DNA from 2 places in the Methylocystis sp. H4A genome. Region 1 is predicted to be linked to the other one. Evidence: predicted binding sites of a transcription regulator. Region 1 holds the regulator's gene; the other holds the start of a gene.
The links. The regulator PhoB, encoded in region 1, activates phosphate uptake and scavenging genes when phosphate is short. The targets are predictions, from matches to a motif close to TGTCATNNANCTGTCAT.
Positions count from the first base shown of each region.

Region 2: the regulator PhoB is predicted to act here: its motif matches at 2,656-2,672, upstream of IYW40_RS06240 (DUF47 domain-containing protein).

Region 1 is NZ_JADNQY010000016.1:118,200-125,415, forward strand. It holds gene IYW40_RS03585 (aspartate aminotransferase family protein) at 1-949, opposite strand, end outside; gene IYW40_RS03590 (GcrA family cell cycle regulator) at 1,365-1,883, shown strand; gene phoB (phosphate regulon transcriptional regulator PhoB) at 1,902-2,648, opposite strand; gene phoU (phosphate signaling complex protein PhoU) at 2,645-3,358, opposite strand; gene pstB (phosphate ABC transporter ATP-binding protein PstB) at 3,383-4,168, opposite strand; gene pstA (phosphate ABC transporter permease PstA) at 4,165-5,007, opposite strand; gene pstC (phosphate ABC transporter permease subunit PstC) at 5,020-6,009, opposite strand; gene pstS (phosphate ABC transporter substrate-binding protein PstS) at 6,159-7,216, opposite strand, start outside.
Region 2 is NZ_JADNQY010000020.1:44,018-51,233, reverse strand. It holds gene IYW40_RS06255 (Mu transposase C-terminal domain-containing protein) at 1-486, shown strand, start outside; gene IYW40_RS06250 (NUDIX hydrolase) at 514-984, opposite strand; gene IYW40_RS06245 (inorganic phosphate transporter) at 981-1,979, opposite strand; gene IYW40_RS06240 (DUF47 domain-containing protein) at 1,989-2,633, opposite strand; gene IYW40_RS06235 (DUF2865 domain-containing protein) at 2,740-3,465, opposite strand; tRNA gene IYW40_RS06230 (tRNA-Arg) at 3,494-3,570, opposite strand; tRNA gene IYW40_RS06225 (tRNA-Arg) at 3,651-3,727, opposite strand; gene IYW40_RS06220 (ETC complex I subunit) at 3,737-4,045, opposite strand; tRNA gene IYW40_RS06215 (tRNA-Pro) at 4,110-4,186, opposite strand; gene IYW40_RS06210 (DUF192 domain-containing protein) at 4,270-4,731, opposite strand; gene IYW40_RS06205 (cold-shock protein) at 4,772-5,383, opposite strand; gene IYW40_RS06200 (aspartate aminotransferase family protein) at 5,825-7,216, shown strand, end outside.

The sequences.
Region 1 (7,216 bases):
AGCGGTCCTCGAACTCCGCCAGCCGCTGGCGCAACAGCGCGCCAAGCCGCGCGACGCGCGCCATGAAGCCCTCCGCGAGCACGACGTCGAGAACGGCGCCGCCCACGGCCGTGGCCAGCGGATTGCCGCCGAAGGTCGAGCCATGCGCGCCCAGCGTCATGCCTTTGGCCGCCTCGCGCGTCGCAAGGCACGCGCCGAGCGGAAAGCCGCCACCCAGCCCCTTGGCGAGCGCCGCGATATCGGGCGCGACGCCGGCATGTTCGCAGGCGAGGAACTTGCCGGTGCGGCCGACGCCGCATTGGACTTCGTCGAACACCAGCAGCAGCCCGCGCGCGTCGCAAAGCGCGCGCAGCTGCGTAAGGAACGACGGCGAAAAGACGCGTAGCCCGCCTTCTCCCTGAATCGGTTCGAGCAGGACGCCCGCCGTTTCTTGCGTGATCGCCGCCTCGACAGCGTCAAAATCGCCGAAAGGGACCTGATCGAAGCCCTCGACGGGCGGCCCGAACCCTTCAAGATATTTCGCGTTGCCGCCTGCGGCGATCGTCGCGAGCGTGCGGCCATGGAAGGCGCCTTCGAACGTGATCAGCCGATAGCGTTCCGGCTGCCCGTTGACCGCGTGGAATTTGCGCGCGGTCTTGATCGCGCACTCCACGGCTTCCGCGCCGGAATTGGTGAAAAAGACCAGATCGGCGAATGTGGCGTCGCAGAGCCGCTCGGCGAGCCGCTCGGCTTGCGGGATGCGGAAGAGATTGGAGACATGCCACGGTTCTTCCGCCGCGCGCTTTAAGGTCTCGACGAGGCGCGGATGATTGTGGCCGAGCGAAAGAACGGCGACGCCCGCGCTGAAATCGAGATAGCGGTCGCCGTTTTCCGCAATCAACCACGCGCCTTCGCCATGTTTGAATGCAAGATCGGCGCGCGGATAGGTCGGATAAAGCGCTGACGTCAAGAGCCCTGCTCCATGCTCCCGTCGCTGGCTCCGGCCAGAGGAAGCTCGAAAAACAAAGCGCCGCCCTTTTCGGGCGGCAGTTCAGATCGGATTTTAAGCGCGCCGCCCGACGCGGTCAAATCCATGGCGCGGTTCGATCATTAGCGTCAAAGCGGCTGGCGCGGCTCCGCAAGGGTGAGTCCTGCGAGCAACAGTCTCACCGAAAGCCTGTTGAGAACGCCAGCGCGCGCTTGCCAGCGCGACTCGCGCATGATTCAAAGTAAACAGAAAGTTTCTAGTCGGCGCCCGCGTAATTCGTTTGGGCGTGTTCTCTCGAGTGTTGATGCGCAATCACATCGCCGCAGGGCTTCAGGCCTGCGCTGCGGTCGGAAGAAACATCCGATCCGCGCTCGACCCGAAAGAATGGAGAAGCCTAATGTCATGGACCGACGAACGCGTCGAACTGCTCCGCAAGCTTTGGACCGACGGTCTCAGCGCCAGCCAAGTGGCGGCTGAACTTGGACCGGGCATCACCCGCAACGCTGTGATCGGAAAGATCCATCGTCTCGGACTCGCCGAACGCGCCAAGACGGCGAGCGCGCAGCGGCCGCGCGCCGCCAAAGCCCCTCGCCCGACGCACCCGCGCATGAACGGCGTCTCCTCGCACGGCAATCTGGCGCTCGCTTTCACGCCGCATGCGCTGGCGGCGCCGCGGCTTGCGCCTGAAGAAGAAGTAGTGATCCCGATGTCGGAGCGCGTCACGATCATGGAGCTCCGCGAATCCATGTGCCGCTGGCCGATGGGCGATCCGACATCGCCGGAGTTCCGCTTCTGCGGCTGCAAGTCAACTGTCGGCGGCGGGCCGTATTGCGCCTATCATGCGCGCGTCGCCTATCAGCCGGCCCAGGATCGCCGCCGCGCGCGCGATCAGTTCCGGACGCAGCGCTACGCGTAATCTGCGGCGGCGGACGCGTCACTCGTGTCCGAACGTTTCGTCGAAAGAATAGCCCGCGCCGCGCACCGTGCGGATCGGATCCTTCTCGCGACCGCGGATCAGCGCCTTGCGGAGCCGTCCGACATGGACGTCGACCGTGCGCTCGTCGATCTCCGCCGACATGCCCCAAACGCTGTCGAGCAGCTGCGCGCGCGTGAACACGCGTCCGGGCTTCTCCATAAAATATTCGAGCAGCCGGAATTCGGTCGGACCGAGGTGGATTTCGCGGGCGGATCGCCGCACGCGACGGGTGTCGCGGTCGAGATCGATATCGCCGAGAGTCAGCCGTGAGGCGACACGCTCGGGGCGCGCCCGGCGCAGCAGCGCGCGCACCCGCGCCATCAGCTCCGGAGTCGAAAACGGCTTGACGACATAATCGTCGGCGCCAACCGAAAGACCGCGCACGCGCTCGCCTTCCTCGCCGCGCGCGGTCAGCATGATCACCGGCATGTCTCGCGCGCTGTCCCGGGCGCGCAGACGTCGGCAGATTTCAAGTCCGGAAACGCCCGGCAGCATCCAGTCGAGAATGACGAGATCCGGCGGCGACTCCGCGAGCCGCAGCTCGGCTTCATCGCCATTGTCGACATGCTCGACCTGATAGCCTTCGGCTTCGAGATTATACACGAGCAGCGTCGCGAGCGACGTCTCGTCCTCGACGACGAGGATTCGCGGCGCCCGATCGCTTTTCCCGCTCCGCTGTAAGACGGCGGAAGTCACTTCGCTCATTGCGCCGCCTCATCCTTCCCGAAGTCGGCAACGCGCGATTTTGGCCGCTCCGTAGGCATCGCCTCGCCGGTCACCAGATAAACGACCGTCTCCGATATGTTGGTTGTATGATCGCCGATCCGCTCCAGGTTCTTTGAGCAGAACAGGAGATGCGTGCAGAAGGATATATTGCGCGGATCCTCCATCATGAAGGTGAGGAGATCGCGGAACACGGAATCCTCCAGCGCGTCGAGATCGGAATCGTTCTGCCAGACCGCGCGCGCCCGCTCGGTGTCGCGCAAGGCGTAGGCGTCCAGCGCGTCCTTAAGCTGCATCGCGGCGATTTCGTGCATCGACTTCAGACCGACGATCGCGCGCGGGACGCGGGCCTCCGACACGATCTTGAGCGTTCGCTTGGCGATGTTCTTGGCGAGATCGCCGACGCGCTCGATGTCGCCGGAAATGCGAATCGCGGCGATGCATTCGCGCAGATCGATCGCAAGCGGCTGTCGGCGCGCGATGGTGAGAATGGCGTTCTCCTCGATTTCTCGCTGCAGCGCGTCGAGCCGCGGATCGCTGGAGACGACCCGATGGGCGAGGTCGACGTTGAAGCCGGAGAGCGCGTCCATCGCCTCCGCCAGCATTTTCTCCGCGACGCCGCCCATTTCAGCGATGCGACGTCCGAGCGCCTCAAGGTCGCGGTCGTAGGATTTAACAATATGATCGCTCATGAGCGCCGTCCTTGAATCGCTGGTTTAGCCAAAACGGCCGGTGATGTAGTCAAGCGTCCGCTTTTCCTTCGGCTTGTTGAAGACGTCGTCCGTTTCGCCGAATTCGACGAGTTCGCCGAGATACATGAAGGCGGTGTAATCGGAGATGCGCACCGCCTGCTGCATATTGTGGGTGACGATGGCGATCGTGTAGCGGTGAGTGAGCTCGTCGATGAGCTCCTCGACCTTCGCCGTCGAGATCGGATCGAGCGCCGAACATGGCTCGTCGAACAGGATGACCTCCGGCTGCACCGCGACGCTGCGCGCGATGCAGAGGCGCTGCTGCTGTCCGCCTGAGAGGCCGAGACCGCTCGTGTGCAGTTTGTCTTTCACCTCGTCCCAAAGGGCTGCGCCGCGGAGCGCGCCTTCGACGCGCGCGTCCATGTCGGCGCGCGACAGCTTCTCATACAGCCGAATGCCAAACGCGATGTTCTCATAGATCGACATCGGGAAAGGCGTCGGCTTCTGGAAAATCATGCCGACGCGCGAGCGCAGGGCGTTGAGATCGATCGCCGGGTCGAGGATGTTCTCGCCGTCAAGCAGCACCTCGCCCTCTGCGCGCTGTCCCGGATAAAGATCGTACATCCGGTTCAACACGCGCAGCAGGGTCGACTTGCCACAGCCAGAAGGCCCGATAAAGGCCGTCACCTTGTTTGTGCGCAGCGGCAGGCTGATGTTCTTGAGCGAACGATCCGCGCCGTAGTAGAAATCGAGGCTGCGGACCGAAACTTTCGTCGGCGGCTCTTTGAGGGCTTGGACAGCGGCGTTCATTTCGATTTCCTCCGGCCGGCGCTCAAGGCGCGCGCGGCGATCGATAGGGCGAGAACAGCGACAGTGATGAGCAGCGCGCCGGTCCAGGCGAGTTGCTGCCAATCTTTGTAGGGCGATAGCGCAAACTGGAAGATGACGACCGGCAGGCTCGCCATCGGCGCCGAGAGGTCGCTGCTCCAGAACTGATTGTTGAGCGCGGTGAAGAGCAGCGGCGCCGTCTCGCCAGAGACGCGCGCTACGGCGAGCAGCACGCCGGTGATGAGGCCGGCTTTTGCGGCGCGGTAGGCGACCTTTCCGACGACATGCGCACGTGGCGCGCCAAGCGCGGTCGCCGCTTCGCGCATCGAACCCGGCACGAGCAGCAGCATGTCCTCGGTGGTTCGTACCACGACAGGGACGACCAACAGCGCCAGCGCCACGGCGCCGGAGATCGCTGAGAAGTGGCCCATCGGATGCACCAGGATGGTGTAGACGAAGAGGCCGACGACGATTGACGGGGCGCTGAGCAAGATGTCGTTGATGAAGCGCACGACCATGGTCAGCTTCGTATGGCGTCCATATTCCGCCATGTATGTGCCGGCCAGCATGCCGAGCGGCGTGCCGACCGCGACGCCGATTGCGGTCATGACCAGCGAGCCGGCGATGGCGTTGAGCAATCCTCCCGCGCTGCCGGGAGGCGGCGTCATTTCGGTAAAGACCGCCGGCGACAGGCCGCGGACGCCTTCATAAAGAAGCACCCCAAGGATCACAAAAAGCCAAGCCAGCCCGAAAATCGCCGCGACCCAGCAGAGCGTCGTCGCGATGGAGTTGGCGCTGCGTCGAGATGCATAAAGAGACATGAAGCGCCTCCCTTACGCCGACTTCTGTTCGATGCGCATCAGCATGTAACGCGCGACCGCCAGAACGACGAAGGTGATGAAGAAGAGGATGAGGCCGAGTTCGATCAGCGCCGAGGTGTAGAGATCGCCGACCGCCTCGGTGAACTCATTGGCGATCGTCGCCGAAATCGTGGTGCCGGGCGCGAGCAGCGACCCGGAAATCTTGTGCGCGTTGCCGATGACGAAAGTGACCGCCATCGTCTCGCCCAGCGCGCGGCCCAGTCCAAGCATGACGCCGCCAATCACGCCGACGCGCGTGTAAGGGATGACGACATAGCGCGTCACTTCCCATGTCGTGGCGCCGATGCCCCAAGCGGCTTCTTTCAGCACCAGCGGCACCGTTTCGAAGACGTCGCGCGAGATCGAGGCGATGAAGGGCAGCACCATGATGGCGAGAATGAAGCCCGCGGTCAGCATGCCAATGCCGTAAGGCGGGCCGGCGAAAAGCGTCGAGAACACCGGGATATCGCCAAAGGCGGCGATCAGCGCAGGCTGGACATGCGACTGGAGAAACGGCGCCAGAACGAAGAGGCCCCAAATGCCGTAGATGATCGACGGAATCCCGGCCAGCAGCTCGATCGCGGTGCCGATCGGCCGACGCAGAACGTAGGGGCAAAGCTCTGTGAGGAAAATCGCAATGCCGAGGCCGACGGGCACGGCGATCAGCATGGCGATGATCGAAGTCATCACCGTGCCGTAGATCGCCGGCAACGCGCCGAAGTTCTCGGTGACCGGATTCCACGACTGCGAGAAGAGAAAGCCGAAGCCGAAAGTCTTCATCGCCGGCCATGAGCCGTAAACGAGCGAGACGATGACGCCGCCCAGAATGACCAGCACGATCACGGCCGCAGCGCGCGTGACCTGGCCAAATAGGCGGTCGACGAGCGCCAGCCGACTGAGAACGCGCGTTCGATCGGCTGCGACTGAGAGCGGCGCCGCCTGCTGCAAGACTACTTCCGACATGTCTGAACCCGCCTCCCCGCCGGCTCCGTTCGCGCTTCGCGGGCTCGGCTCGATCGAGAACATTCGCTCATCTCCCGGCGCCGTCCCTCGCGAATGGCGCCAATCACAACCGACGGCCGCACTGAACGGCCGTCGGTTCAACCAAAAGGTCAGTTCGGCCGGGTCGCAAGCGACAGCGGCTTGCCGTCCGGTCCCTTGACGCTCGTCCAAGTCTTCTTGATGAGCTCGACGACCGGTTTCGGCATCGGAATATAGTCGAGTTCTTCAGCCATCTTCCCGCCGCTGGCGAATGCCCAGGAGAAGAATTTCAAGGCCTCGGCCGCGGCGGCTTCGTCCTTGGACTCCTTGGGGAGAAGGATAAAGGTCGCTGCGGTGATCGGCCAGGACTTCGCGCCAGGCTCATTCGTCAGGATCTCATAGAATCCCTCGGCATGGGCCCAATCCGCGCCCGCGGCGGCCGCCTGGAACGTCTCCATGCTCGGCGCGACGGTCTTGCCGTCCTTGTTGATCATTTTCGTGTGAGTCAACTTGTTCTGCTTGGCGTAGGCGTATTCGACGTAGCCGATCGATCCCTTGGTGTTGGCGACGTTGTTCGCGACGCCTTCATTCCCTTTGGCGCCGATTCCCACGGGCCATTCGACCGAAGCATTCGCGCCGACCTTGGACGCCCAGTCGGGCGAGACCTTCGAGAGGTAATTGGTGAAGTTGAAGGTCGTTCCAGATCCGTCGGAGCGATGCACGACGACGATCGGCGCCGAAGGAAGCTTCGCCTTCGGATTGAGCTTCTTGATCGCCGGATCGTCCCACTTGGTGATCTCGCCGAGGAAGATTTTGGCCACGGTCTCGCCACTGAGCGTGAGGTCGCCGCCTGCCATGCCAGCGTGGTTGACCACGGGCACGATGCCGCCGATCACCTGCGGCCATTGGATCAGACCCGCCGCCTCGAGGTCCTCGGGTTTCAGCGGTTGGTCGCTGGCGCCGAACGTAACCGTCCGCGCCTTGATCTGCTTGATGCCGCCGCCGGAGCCGATAGACTGATAATTGAGTCCGCTGCCGGTCTCTTTCTTATAGGCCTCGGCCCATTTGGCGTAGATCGGATAGGGGAAGGTCGCGCCGGCGCCGGAAATGTCTATGGCGGCAGCCCCGCCGCACATGACGGCGAGCGCCAACGCCGCGCCAGCGCCGCGCCTGAAAATCGTCGAGATCA
Region 2 (7,216 bases), on a different contig from region 1:
TCCCTTCTGCCTGACGCTTTCTGCGACCTCAGTTCAAGCGGCGTCAGCGTGCTTGGAGAAACATTCTGGTCGCCGGGGCTCGCTCGGCTGCATCGAGAAGGACGCGAACGCGTGGCGGTCAAATTCGATCCGCGGGATCTTTCGCGGATTTTCGTTCAGGAGACCGGCAAGGGGTCCATGGAAGCGACAAATGTCGCGGCGACGGATGGCGGCGCCTCGGACGAAGCCTGCCGTAGGAATTGCAAGCTGCTCGTCCCTTCGCTCAGGATTCGTGACGCCGATTGCAGAGGCGCCGAAAGCGCCGCCGAAGCTGGATGCGGCGGCGCCTGCCCGGAGCGGTTCGGCCGGCCACTGGCGAGACACGCCGCACGGATCGGCGACGATGAGGGATTTCCGGAGATCGATCGGACGAAACGTCTTCAATACGCCTGCATGCCTCTGACGTCGGCCGGAGCGTTACATCCGACCGGCGACGCCGATTCGTGACGCCCTCGAACGACTCGGACCTTCGCTTTATGATTTTTGCTGCGACAGCGCTCTGCAAAAGCCCAGCATCAGGTCGCGCAGTTCTGGCTCCTCGACGAGTCCGGCGGCGACGACGCACTCGAACCATCGGGTGGCGCGCTGCTTCTTCTCGCGCCATTTCTTGCGTTGCCTTTGTACGCGCAGAGAAAACACTTCGACGCAGCAGTCGACGGTCGCGCCGCTGTCGAGGCGTTTTTCATAGCGGAAATCGCCGAGCTTCGCTTTGTCCATCTTGCCGATGAGGCCGGCCTCCTGCACCGCTTCGATCGCCGCGACGATATGCGGTTTGCGGCCTTTCATCGGCCAGCCCTTCGGTATCACCCAGCGCTTCGTGTCGCGGGAGGTGACCAGCATGACCTCCAGGCGCCCACTATTGAGTCGCCAAGGTAAAGCCGCGTATTGCGTGCGAACGATGGAACCCGCGCCGACGCGCTTCTTCTTCGCTTTGGCCGGCTTCATGCCGCGAACCTCGCAAGCGCGTAGAAGGTCGCGGCGAAAAAGGCGGCCATCGGCATGGTGATGACCCAGGCGACAACGATGTCCTTCGCGACATTCCAGCGGACCGCCGCCACGCGCCGCGACGCGCCCACGCCAATGATCGCGCCGGTGATCGTATGCGTCGTCGACACTGGAACGCCCAGCGCCGTCGCGAGAAACAGAGTGATAGCGCCCCCCGTCTCGGCGCAGAACCCTTGCACCGGCGTCAAGCGGGTGATCCTGGATCCCATTGTGCGCACGATCCGCCATCCGCCAAACAAGGTTCCAAGGCCCATGGCCGCCTGACAGGCGATGACAACCCAAAAGGGCACGTGGAACTCGCCGCCGAGCGCCCCGTGCGAATAGAGGAGCACCGCGATCACCCCCATGGTTTTCTGCGCGTCATTGCCGCCATGGCCCAGCGAATAAAGGGAAGCTGAGGCGAATTGCAGGATGCGAAACAGCGCATCGACGCCGCCCGGCGTCCGCCGCACGAAGATCCAGGACACGAGCAGGATCAGCGCGAGCGCCAGGACGAATCCGAGCGCCGGCGACAATACGATCGCGACGCTGGTCTTGAGCAGCCCGTTCCAGACGATCGCGGACGCGCCGACCTTGGCCACGCCGGCGCCCACGAGGCCGCCGACGAGGGCGTGCGAACTCGAGGATGGGATGCCCAATCCCCATGTGATCAGATTCCAGACGATCGCCCCCATCAGCGCGCCGAACACCACGAAATCATCCACGATATCGGGCGAGACGATGCCAGCGCCCACAGTTTGCGCCACGTGAAGCCCAAAAAACAGGAAGGCGATGAAGTTGAAGAAGGCGGCCCAGGCCACTGCGAATTGCGGACGTAGAACGCGGGTTGAGACGATCGTCGCGATGGAATTGGCGGCGTCGTGCAGACCGTTCAGGAAATCGAAGATCAGAGCGACCGCGATAAGCCCAATCAGATACGATGAAAAGTTCTGCAAGCGTCGTCCCTAGGTATGCTCGATGACGATGCCGGCGACGCGGTCGGCGACGTCCTCGAAGCCGTCGACGACTCTTTCGAGATGGCCGTAGATTTCCGCGCCGACGATGAACGCCATCGGGTCTTTGTGGCGGTGCGCCAGAAACAGCTCCTTCAAGCCCTGATCGTGAATGGCGTCGGCCTCGTCCTCAATGCGGGTGATCTCCTCGCTGAATGCGTTGAGCCTGCCGGCATTCTGGCGCATCAAGCGCAACAAGGGTATGGCGCTGCGCGTGAGCTCCGCCGACTGGACGATAATATCGCCCATGCGACGCATGGCGGGCTCGAAATCTCGCGTCTCGTAGAGCAGCGTCGCCTTCGCCGTTTGATGCATTTGGTCGATCGCGTCGTCCATCGCGGTGACCAGGTCACGGATGTCGCTGCGATCGAACGGCGTGATGAACGTGCGGCGAACCGCCAGATGGGCCTCGCGGACGATGGCGTCGGCCTCATGCTCCTGGCGACGGATTTCTTGGCTGCAGACGAGCACGCGGTCGCCCCCGTTCAGCAACTCGCGCAAGGCGTGGGATCCGGCGACGAGCGTCTCCGCATGCCGCTCGAAAAGATCGAAGAAGCGCTCCTCTCTCGGCATGAGCGCCTGAAACCAAGACAGCATGGCGCTCTCGCCTCCGGGAACACGTCACAAAACCGTCATAAACGAGCTCGCGGCACATAGCCGGCGCGGCTTCGAGTGTAAAGCGCCGGAGACGCCGCCGCCGCGACTATTTTGGCGGTCGCTGCGTTTTGTTCAACGCGACGGCGCCTTGGTGGGAGGCGCTGTTGCGCGACAACACACCTCGTAGCCGCGCCCTGATCTGACGCGAGGCATGATTGACGCTCACAAGGCTTGAGCCGCTGTAAATGAAAGCGCCCTTCTCGCCGACGACGATATCGCCGGTTTGCAATGTCGGATCCCGGCGGGACAGCGCAAGGTAATAGTCGTGAGATGCGGCCGGATCGTTGCACGCGCATCTTGCCGTCAGCTTGTCGCGAAAGCTGAACGCCGCCGGAAGCGCTGAATAGAGCTGCCCTTTGGCGTTGCGCGCCTGCTCGATGCTTGCGCCCTGATAGAGCTGCACGCGCGCTGACGGACACGCGAATTCGCAGGATTGCTGGCCGGAAATTCGCGATAATTTGACGAGGGGAAAATAATAGCCGTCGCAGGCGCGCACGCAGTAGCCGCCGCCGGACATCGAGTCCGTGTCGGAAGCGCCTACGGGTTCGGGGTTGGCGTAATGAATTGAAGTCTTTGGCGCGCGCTTCGGTTGTCGCGGGCGCGCACGCATCACCCGCCAGGAGCGGTGGGACGAGAACGCCGGCGGTTGATCGGGCCCGAAGAGGAAATCGAAAAAATCGCCTTGAGCCAAAGTGTCGATGGGTGAGATGAACGCCAAGGCGAAAGCCAGAGCGCCGGCGATCCCTGTCGCACCCTGGCGGTTGAGCCGCATGCGCCGTCCCCGTCTACTAAACTTCGACTGGCGACCCCGGCAGGATTCGAACCTGCGACCTACTGCTTCGAAGGCAGTTGCTCTATCCAGCTGAGCTACGGAGCCGTCGACGGCGCAGCTTTCGCCGCGGACCGTATCAGTTCGGCCAACGCGGCGCCAGCAACGCCCGACAGGGTAGTCATATATGGCGACCCCGGCAGGATTCGAACCTGCGACCTACTGCTTAGAAGGCAGTTGCTCTATCCGGCTGAGCTACGGGGCCGAAACAGCCTCAATGCGTCCAGAGACCGATGCGGCTGGTTTTGAAATTATCTGAATAGGATGCGCCGCGCCGCGCCGCCAGATTAGGCTTGGGCTCCTCGAGGCGATAGGGGAGCCCATTGCGTTCGGCGTAGGCGATCGCTTCCTCTTTGGTGGGAAAATTGAGCCTGACCTGCTGACGCATGTCAGCCGAGCTCGTCCAGCCCATGAGCGGCTCGATGCTACGCGGCAGCTCCGGCTCGAAGTCAAGCCGCCACATGTCCGACCCCGGACCGGATTGAGTGGCGCTCGGCGCCGGAAGATAAATGCGTGCGGTCATATGGCCTCGTCGTTGGCTGCGCTCGTAGACGCGTCATGAGAACGGCGCGCGGCGGTCTTCGCGCTGGTCGGGGCAGCAGGATTCGAACCTGCGACCTGAAGTACCCAAAACTTCCGCGCTACCAGGCTGCGCTATACCCCGCCGGACCAAGCCGCGCCTATGGCGGCCCTGCCCTCGCTCGAAATTCGCTACCACGCACGGCCGCCCCTCACAAGGGAATGCGACTATCGCTTGAACATGCGGTGCCGCACCTGGTCTCCGGGCGCGAGCGACATTTTCCGCGCGGCGCCGGCGTTCAGCTCCAGCACCGCATAAGCTGGCTGAGGCGAAGTTATGATTCGTTCCGACATCGGCTCCGTGTCGGCGGCTACGCCCACCACCCGCCCGTCGCGCCCGATGAAAACCATGTCGAGCGGAATGTAAGTATTCCTCATCCACATCGAAACAGGCCCCTCGGCCTTGAATTCGAATAGCATGCCGTGATCGGCGGACATCGACTTGCGGAACATGAGGCCGCGGGCGCGCGCCTTGGGCGTGTCCACAACTTCGACTTTGAAGTCATGCTCCCCCGTCGCCGTCACGATGCGCATGATTTCGACCGCGGGCTCGGCCCGCGCGACTGTCGACGCGACCAGCGCCAGCAAGAGCGACATGATCATTGTGCGGAGGATTTGCGCCGCTCTCATTCGGATGGGCTCCAAAGAGCCTTGCGCAGCATCGATGTCTTCAGTGCGACGGAACGCTTTTGGCGTCGAGCGGCCGCACTTCGGCCGCCATCAGGCCCTTGGGACCGCCGCCGTAACGCACGAGGACGCTATCGCCGGGCTTAAGTTCGGTCATGCCGTAACGGCGCACCGTCTCCATGTGCAGAAAAATGTCTTCGGTGCCTTCGCCGCGCGTCAGGAAGCCGAATCCCTTCATGCGGTTGAACCATTTGACGATGGCGATCTCATAGCCGCTTGTCGGGACAATTTGGACGTGGGTGCGCCCGGCGCATGATTGTGACGGATGCACCGCGGTGGTTTCGTCCATCGCAATGACGCGAAAGACCTGCATGCCCTTGACCCGCTTCTGCGCCTCGCAGACGACGCGCGCGCCTTCAAAGGCCGTTTGCATACCGCTGCGGCGGAGAATGGTGACATGCAGGAGAATATCGTCGGCGCCGTCGTCGGGCACCACGAAACCGTAGCCCTTGGCGACATCGAACCATTTAATCCGTCCCGCGACTTCGACCAATTCGAGACCGGTCTCATCGGATTCTGTCGCGCTCGCCGTCAAATCATCCTGAAAAGTCAATTTAGCGCTCACCGACCAACTCCCCGTGCTGATCCAGAGCATTCGACTGGCGCGCGCTGGCGATTATCCTGAAGCGCGAATCACTCCGCGTCGCTCATGAATCACTTTTAACAAGATAACACCCGCGGCGCGCCATCCAACCGGCAATTTATGTACACTAGCGAATGTCTGTGGATACGCGCTCCGTCGCCGCGCGAATTGGCGAAGCCTTTGTCGCTGAAACTGAAAACTGCGTGCGTGCGCGACGACGCGCGCAGCGATATTGCGCAATAAACGCGGATTCTGTCGCGGATAAAATCGGCGGAGACGCCCAAAATCTTTAAACCTGTGGCCCCTGCGCCACATCGACGGGGATTTGACAAACGCGCCCCGGGCGCGCAATCGGAACCCGGCGAGCGTCGCGCGCCCTGTCGCCCGCCCGCCTTTTCCTCGGTTGGAGCGCCGCCAATGACCCATTCGTCGACCGCGCCAGCGAGCGCGCCCATGAGTGTTCACGCTACTCACAGCGATTCTGCGCGAATTGATCCTCGCTATGACCTCGCCGCGCTTGTGGCGGCCCGCGAGAGCGATCGCTTTTCGCTGCATACAAAACACCTCAATGAAATGTGGGTGCGCGTTCTCAAGACGATCGGCTATGACGTTGGCTTCACCCGGGGTCTTGGACCGTATTTGTGGGACCGCAAGGGCGACCGCTATCTCGATCTCCTCAGCGGCTGGGGAGTCTTCGCGCTCGGACGCAACCATCCGGCGGTGCGCGACGCGCTCGTGAGCGTACTCGACGGCGAACTCGCCAATCTCGTGCAACTTGACGTTTCAGTTCTGGCCGGCGTTCTCGCGGAAAAGTTGCTCGGCTATGCGCCTTGGCTGGAAAAGGTCTTTTTCGCCAATTCGGGCGCCGAGGCGGTTGAAGCGGCGATCAAGTTCGCGCGCGCCGCGACGGGTCGCGCCGGGATCCTGCACTGCGCGCATTCCTTTCACGGCCTGACCTATGGTTCGCTGTCGATGAACGGCGACGAAATTTTCAAGAAGGGCTTCGGACCGCTGCTGCCGGACGCGCGCGAGGTGCCGTTCGATGATCTCGACGCGCTCGAACGCGCTCTGGCGGGGCGCGACGTCGCCGCCTTCTTCGTCGAGCCGATCCAGGGCAAGGGCGTCAACATTCCGCAAGAGGGCTATCTTCTCGGCGCGCAGGCGCTCTGCCGCAAATACGGAACGCTGTTCGTCGCCGACGAAATTCAGACGGGAGTGGGCCGGACGGGCCGGTTCTTCGCGATTGATCACTTCCCGGGCGTCGAACCCGATATGATCGTTGTCGCAAAGGCGCTTTCCGGCGGCCATGTGCCGGTCGGCGCGGTGCTCACGCGCAAATGGATTTTCGATAAGGTCTTCGACCGCATGGATCGCGCCGTCGTGCATGGCTCGACCTTCAGCAAGAACGATCTCGCAATGGCGGCCGGCATCGCGACGCTGGACGTGCTGAAGAACGAGCGGGTCATCGAGAATGCGGCCAAGACGGGCGATCGTCTGCTCGCATCGTTCCAGCGGATGGCCGGCGGCTACGAACTTGTCGCCGACGTGCGCGGCAAGGGCCTCATGATCGGAATCGAATTCGGACCGCCGAAGTCGTTCAAACTGAAGGCCGCTTGGAATCTGCTGGAGACGGTGAATTCAGGCCTGTTCTGCCAGCTCATCTCCATCCCGCTGTTTCGCGATCATAAAGTGCTGACGCAAGTGGCCGGACACGGCAATCACACGATCAAGCTGCTGCCGCCGCTCACGATTTCCGATGAAGATTGCGATTGGATCGAGCAGTCCTTCGACGCCGTCATTGCAGACGCGCATAAGGCGCCTTCCGCCGTCTGGTCGCTCGGCAAG